Regions from separate parts of the Micromonospora sp. WMMB235 genome, predicted to be linked through region 2. Evidence: predicted binding sites of a transcription regulator. Region 2 holds the regulator's gene; the other holds the start of a gene.
What was found. Region 2 encodes HrcA, which represses chaperone genes, less so after heat shock. Its sites were predicted from a motif close to GGTTNGCACNCTCNNNNNGAGNGTGCNAACC; they were not measured.
Positions count from the first base shown of each region.

Region 1 (3,204 bases), 620 kb from region 2:
CGTCGTACGGTCGGCCATCGTCGCCCGCTTGCCGCCGGCCGCGGCGGCGAGCGCCTTCAGGTCCAGCTCGCCGGTCACCGGCACCACCGCCACCGTCAGCCCGCCGTCGACCTCGGTGACGAGCGACTTGAACACGCGCTCCGGCGCCACGCCGAGCGCGGTCGCCACGAGCGCACCGTAGTTCGGCGCGTCCGGCGAGACGTCGTAGGTGTGGGTGCTGTGGGCGATCTTCCGCTTGCTCAGCAACGCGATCGCCGGAGTGCCAGGGCCCGCCACGGGCTCAAGCTAACCCGCGCGCCGCGACACCGCGAGCCGGAAACGTGAGCCGGGGTCAACCGCCGGCCGGAACCGGCCGGCAGACGAGCACAGTGGGGTCGCCTGCCACCCGGGTCAGCGCCAGACCGGCCGCCTCGTCACCGGACAGCCGCAGGTCGCGGCGCAGCTTCTCCGGCTCCAGCGCCGAGCCGCGCTTGCGGATCTCGACCCGGCCGACGCACCGCTCCCGCAGCAGGGCGCGCAGCCGCTTCAGCGAGAACGGCAGCACGTCGGTGATCTCCAGGCAGCGGGCGAACGGCGTGGGCCGGGCCTCGTCGGCGTACAGGTAGGCGATCGACGGGTCGGCGAGCGTGGCGTCGAGGTCGGCGGCCAGCTCGGCGACCAGGTGCGCGCGCACCACGGCCGGATCCGGGTCGTAGAGGAACCGCCGCACCGGTCCCACCGGCGCCTCCTGCGCACCGGTCCCGGTGAGGTGATAGGAAGGGCCCCTTTTACTACCGGAGGCGTTAAGAAGGGGCCCTTCCTTCTCGCGCAGCAGGGTGGCGCGGCGTGGGACCTCGGCCAGCTCGCCGCACCAGAGCGCGGCCTCGACCAGGTCGCCGTCCACGCTCACCCACTCCGCCTCGGCGCCGGCCGGGATCAGCGCGTGGTCCAGCCCGGGCGCCACCTTCACCACCGTGCGCGGCACGCGTGCGGCCAGGCCGGTGACGAAGTCCCACGGCGGCGAGTAGGCGTTCGGGTCGAACACACGCCGCCCGGTGCCGGCCCGCCGCCGCGCCGGATCGCAGAACACGGCGTCGACCCCTGTCGCGTCGAACGCCGTGGCGTCACCGCGCTCGACAGTCACCAGGTCGGCCAGCCCGGCCGCCTCGGCGTTCGCGGCGGCCATCGCGGCGGTCACCGGGTCGGCCTCCACCGCGTACACCCGGATGCCGGCGCGGGCCGCGGCGAGCGCGTCGGCCCCCAGCCCGCACCCCAGGTCGGCCAGCGTGGTCACACCCGCGGCCCGCAGCCGCGCGGCGCGCCGGTCGGCGACCGCGCGGCGGGTGGCCTGCTCCAGCCCGGCCCGGGTGAGGAACATCCCGGCCGCCGCCGCGCCGAACTTGCCGGCCGCCCGGCGGCGCAGCTCGGCCTGGGTGAGTGCGGCCGCCGCGAGCCCGCCGGGGATTCCGGCCGAACGCAGCGCGGCCGCCGCCGCCAGCGGGTCGCCGCCGGCCACCCGTTCGGCCGCGGCGAGCGCGGCCGACCCCTCGGGGGTACGCAGCGCGGCGAGCTGGTCGAGATCCACGCGCTCATTCTCCCGGCCCGGTTCCGGCGCGACACGGAGGGCGACGCGTTGGCACTCTCCTTGACGGAGTGCTAGCCGAGGAATAACCTGCGATTAGCACTCTCACCCTGAGGGTGCCAACGCCCGAGCCTCGTGCCCGGGGGTTGAGCGCCAGGCGGACCGGCACCCGCGACGACGGCCCCGCCCGGTGGCATGTGGCAGATTGACGCTGGTCGGCATGCCGGCCGGCAACGACACCAAGTACCCGGGAGGGTATGCCCGTGACTACCGCGACCAAGGTTGCGATCAAGCCGCTCGAGGACCGCATCGTGGTCCAGGCGAACGAGGCCGAGACCACCACCGCCTCGGGCATCGTGATCCCCGACACCGCCAAGGAGAAGCCGCAGGAGGGCACCGTCCTCGCTGTCGGCCCGGGCCGGATCGACGACAAGGGCAACCGCGTGCCGATCGACGTGAAGGTCGGCGACACCGTCCTCTACTCGAAGTACGGCGGCACCGAGGTCAAGTACGCCGGCGAGGAGTACCTGGTGCTCTCCGCCCGCGACGTCCTCGCGGTCATCGAGAAGTAAGCAACCGATCAGTGTCGTTGCCCCGGTCCGGCTCGCCGGGCCGGGGCGACGTCGCTTCGAAGGGATACTGATGGCGAAGATCCTCAGCTTCTCGGACGACGCCCGGCACCTGCTCGAGCACGGTGTCAACGCCCTCGCGGACGCGGTGAAGGTCACCCTCGGCCCGCGCGGGCGCAACGTCGTCCTGGACAAGAAGTTCGGTGCGCCCACGATCACCAACGACGGCGTGACCATCGCCAAGGAGATCGAGCTCACCAACCCGTACGAGAACCTCGGCGCGCAGCTGGTCAAGGAGGTGGCGACCAAGACCAACGACGTCGCCGGCGACGGGACCACCACCGCCACCGTGCTGGCCCAGGCCATGGTCCGCGAGGGCCTGCGCAACGTGGCCGCCGGCACCAACCCGACCGGCCTGAAGCGGGGCATCGACGCGGCGGCCGCCAAGGTCTCCGAGGCGCTGCTCGGCAAGGCCGTCGAGGTCGCCGGCAAGGAGTCGATCGCGCACGTCGCGACCGTCTCCGCGCAGGACGCCGCCATCGGCGACCTGATCGCCGAGGCGATGGAGAAGGTGGGCCGCGACGGCGTCATCACCGTCGAGGAGGGCTCCGCGCTCACCACCGAGCTGGAGGTGACCGAGGGTCTCCAGTTCGACAAGGGCTTCATCTCGCCGAACTTCGTCACCGACCTGGAGGCGCAGGAGGCGGTCCTGGAGGACCCGTACATCCTGATCACCACCCAGAAGATCTCGGCGATCGAGGAGCTGCTGCCGCTGCTGGAGAAGGTTCTCCAGAACAACAAGCCGCTGCTCATCGTCGCCGAGGACGTCGAGGGCCAGGCCCTGTCCACGCTCGTGGTCAACGCGCTGCGCAAGACCGTCAAGGTCTGCGCCGTCAAGGCCCCCGGCTTCGGCGACCGCCGCAAGGCGATGCTCCAGGACATGGCGATCCTGACCGGCGCCGAGCTGGTCGCCCCGGAGCTGGGCTACAAGCTCGACCAGGTCGGCCTGGAGGTGCTCGGCACCGCCCGTCGCGTCGTGGTCGACAAGGAGAACACCACAGTCGTCGACGGTGG
Region 1 is NZ_MDRX01000001.1:5,223,607-5,226,810, forward strand. Features, by position in the region: gene ybaK (Cys-tRNA(Pro) deacylase) at 1-276, opposite strand, end outside; gene BFV98_RS23175 (methyltransferase domain-containing protein) at 332-1,564, opposite strand; gene groES (co-chaperone GroES) at 1,819-2,133, shown strand; gene groL (chaperonin GroEL) at 2,204-3,204, shown strand, end outside.
Region 1: the regulator HrcA is predicted to act here: its motif matches at 1,656-1,686, upstream of groES (co-chaperone GroES).

Region 2 (3,204 bases):
TGATGCTGCGGGTGCGGCTCGCCTCCGGGCTGCCGCTGGACGTGCTGGACGAGCCCGGCCGGGCGGGCGCCGAGCGGGCCCGGGACGCCGGGCTGCTCGACGCCGGGGCGTACGCGCGAGGGCTTGTGGTGCTGACGCTGCGCGGCCGGCTGCTGGCCGACGCGGTGGTACGCGACCTGCTGCCGTGACCGGCACCGGCCGGCCGCCCCCTCGGCCGGCCGGCGGTGTCACTTGATGAAGTTGTAGGTCATCGGGTAGCGGTAGAGCACACCCTCGTTGGCCTTGACCCCGCCGATGATTCCGAAGATCAGCGGCACCAGCCAGACCAGCATCGGGACGAAGAACAGGATCCCGCAGGTGATGACCGTGATCACCCAGGCGAGCACGCTGGCGATGGTCCAGGTGATCTGGAAGTTCAGCGCCGCGACCGCGTGGGCGCGGACCGTCGGGGACTGCTGACCGCGGGTCATCATCGCGATCAGCGGGGCGACCCAGCCGAGCAGACCGCCGCCGACGATGACACCCGCGGCGCCACCGAAGTGCGCCACCAGGGCCCACGTCTTCTCGTCGTTGTTGGCGTACGCGGCGGGGCCGTACCCGCCACCGGCGGGGTAGCCGGCGCCGTAGCCGGGCGTGCCGCCCGGCGGAGGGTAACCACCGGGGGGCGGGTAGCCGCCCGGAGGCGGATAGTCACCGGGCGGGGGATAGCCGCCGGTGCCCGGCGCCCCGGACAGTGGAGCGGTGGGCGGTTCGCTGCCCGGCGACGAGCCGTAGGGCGCCGACGGGTCGGGCTGGGGGCCGGAGTCCCCTGCCCCTGGAGGGCGAGGAGGTTCTGTCATGGTCGCCACGGTAGGGGCACCGGTCAACTCGCACCAGAGCGACACAGACCGACGATGACCGGCTGTTCGGCCCTGGTGGGCGGCGCTGTGTGGTGGGCCGCACCGCAGGTCCGTCGGGCGATCATCGCGCCGGCGGGGGTGCCGACGTAGACTGGCACTCGCTACAGTCGAGTGCCAGCCGCCCGGCGGATGCCGCGTGCCGGCCCGGCCGAGGTGCGTCAGGAGGTGGGGAATGGGTCTCGACGACCGCAAACTCGCCGTGCTGCGCGCGATCGTCGAGGACTACGTCGCCACGCAGGAACCGGTCGGCAGCAAGGCCCTGGTCGAGCGGCACCAGCTCGGCGTCTCGCCGGCCACCGTGCGCAACGACATGGCGGTGCTGGAGGAGGAGGGCTACATCCGGCAGCCGCACACCAGTGCCGGCCGGGTGCCCACCGACCGCGGCTACCGCCTCTTCGTCGACCGGCTGTCCCGGGTCAAGCCGCTCAGCCCGGCCGAGCGCCGGGCGATCGAGCGCTTCCTGGTCGGCGCCGTCGACCTGGACGACGTGGTGCACCGCACGGTCCGGCTGCTCGCCCAGCTCACCCGGCAGGTGGCAGTGGTGCAGTACCCGAGCCTGGCCCGCTCCAAGGTGCGCCACCTGGAGCTGGTGCCGATCTCCACCACCCGGCTCATGGTCGTCATGATCGCCGACACCGGCCGGGTCGAGCAGCGGCTGGTCGAGCTGCCCGCCCCGGTGCCCGCCGACGACGTGACCGACCTGCGCCGGCTGGTGAACGAGAAACTCGTCGGCAGCCAGCTCGCCGAGACGCCGCCGCTGGTGCAGGCGCTCGTCGAGGAGTCCGCGCCGCATCTGCGCCCGGCCATGACCACGCTCTCCACCGTGCTGCTGGAGACGCTCGTGGAACGGCACGAGGAGCGCCTCGCGCTGGCCGGACAGGCCAACCTCACCCGGGGCGGCCTGCTCGACTTCCAGGGCTCGCTGCGGCCCATCCTGGAAGCGCTCGAAGAAGAGGTCGTGCTGCTCAAGCTGATCGGTGAGACGGAGCCGAGCACCACCCGGGTGCTCATCGGCGACGAGAACGAATTCGACAACCTGCGGGCCGCCTCGGTGGTCAGCACCGGCTACGGACCGGGCAGCACGATCGTCGGTGGACTCGGCGTGCTCGGGCCGACCCGGATGGACTACCCCGGCAATATCGCCATGGTGAGGGCCGTGGCACGCTACGTGGGCGAACTGCTGGCCCAGAACTGACCAGTCAGGGCCGACGGCCGGTTCCGGCCGACGACCGGAGCGACGCGAGACGAACATGAGGACACCTAACGCAGTGGCCAGGGACTACTACGGCATTCTCGGCGTGAGCCGGGACGCCTCCGACGACGAGATCAAGCGCGCCTACCGCAAGCTGGCGCGGCAGTTCCACCCGGACGTCAATCCGGACCCGGAGGCCCAGGAGAAGTTCAAGGACATCAACGCCGCGTACGAGGTCCTCTCGGACGACCGGAAGCGGCAGATCGTCGACCTGGGTGGCGACCCGCTCGCCCCGGGCGGCGGCGGCATGGGCGGTCCCGGCGGCCCGGGCGGCGCCGGTCCGTTCGTCGGCTTCCAGGACATCATGGACGCGTTCTTCGGCGGCGCCGCGGGCGGCAGCCGGGGGCCGCGTCCGCGTACCCGCCCCGGTGCGGACGCGATCCTGCGCCTGGAGCTGGACCTCAACGAGACCGCGTTCGGCGTCGAGGCGCCGATCACCGTCGACACCGCCGTGCTCTGCACCACCTGCTCCGGCGCCGGCACCGCCGCCGGCACCCACCTGGCCACCTGCGAGGCGTGCGGCGGCCGGGGCGAGGTGCAGTCGGTGCAGCGGACGTTCCTCGGTCAGGTGGTCTCCGCCCGGCCGTGCACCGTCTGCCAGGGCTACGGCACCACCATCCCGCACCCCTGCCCGACCTGCGCCGGTGACGGCCGGGTGCGCACCCGCCGCTCACTCACCGTGAAGATCCCGGCCGGGGTCGAGGACGGCATGCGGATCCGCCTGGCCCAGCAGGGCGAGGTCGGGCCGGGTGGCGGCACCGCCGGTGACCTCTACGTCGAGATCCACGAGCGGCCGCACGACGTCTACTCCCGCAAGGGCGACGACCTGCACTGCCGGGTCACCGTGCCGATGACCGCGGCCGCGCTGGGCACCCGGCTGACCATCAAGACGCTGGACAGCGAGGAGACGGTCGACGTCAAGCCCGGCACCCAGCCCGGAAGCACGATGCGGCTGCGCGCCCGGGGCGTACCGCACCTGCGCGGCACCGGCCGGGGCGACCTCTACGTGCACCTGGACGTGCGTACCCCGACCAAGCTCGACGCCGACCAGGA
Region 2 is NZ_MDRX01000001.1:5,845,423-5,848,626, forward strand. Features, by position in the region: gene hemW (radical SAM family heme chaperone HemW) at 1-188, shown strand, start outside; gene BFV98_RS31610 (DUF4870 domain-containing protein) at 228-839, opposite strand; gene hrcA (heat-inducible transcriptional repressor HrcA) at 1,072-2,094, shown strand; gene dnaJ (molecular chaperone DnaJ) at 2,168-3,204, shown strand, end outside.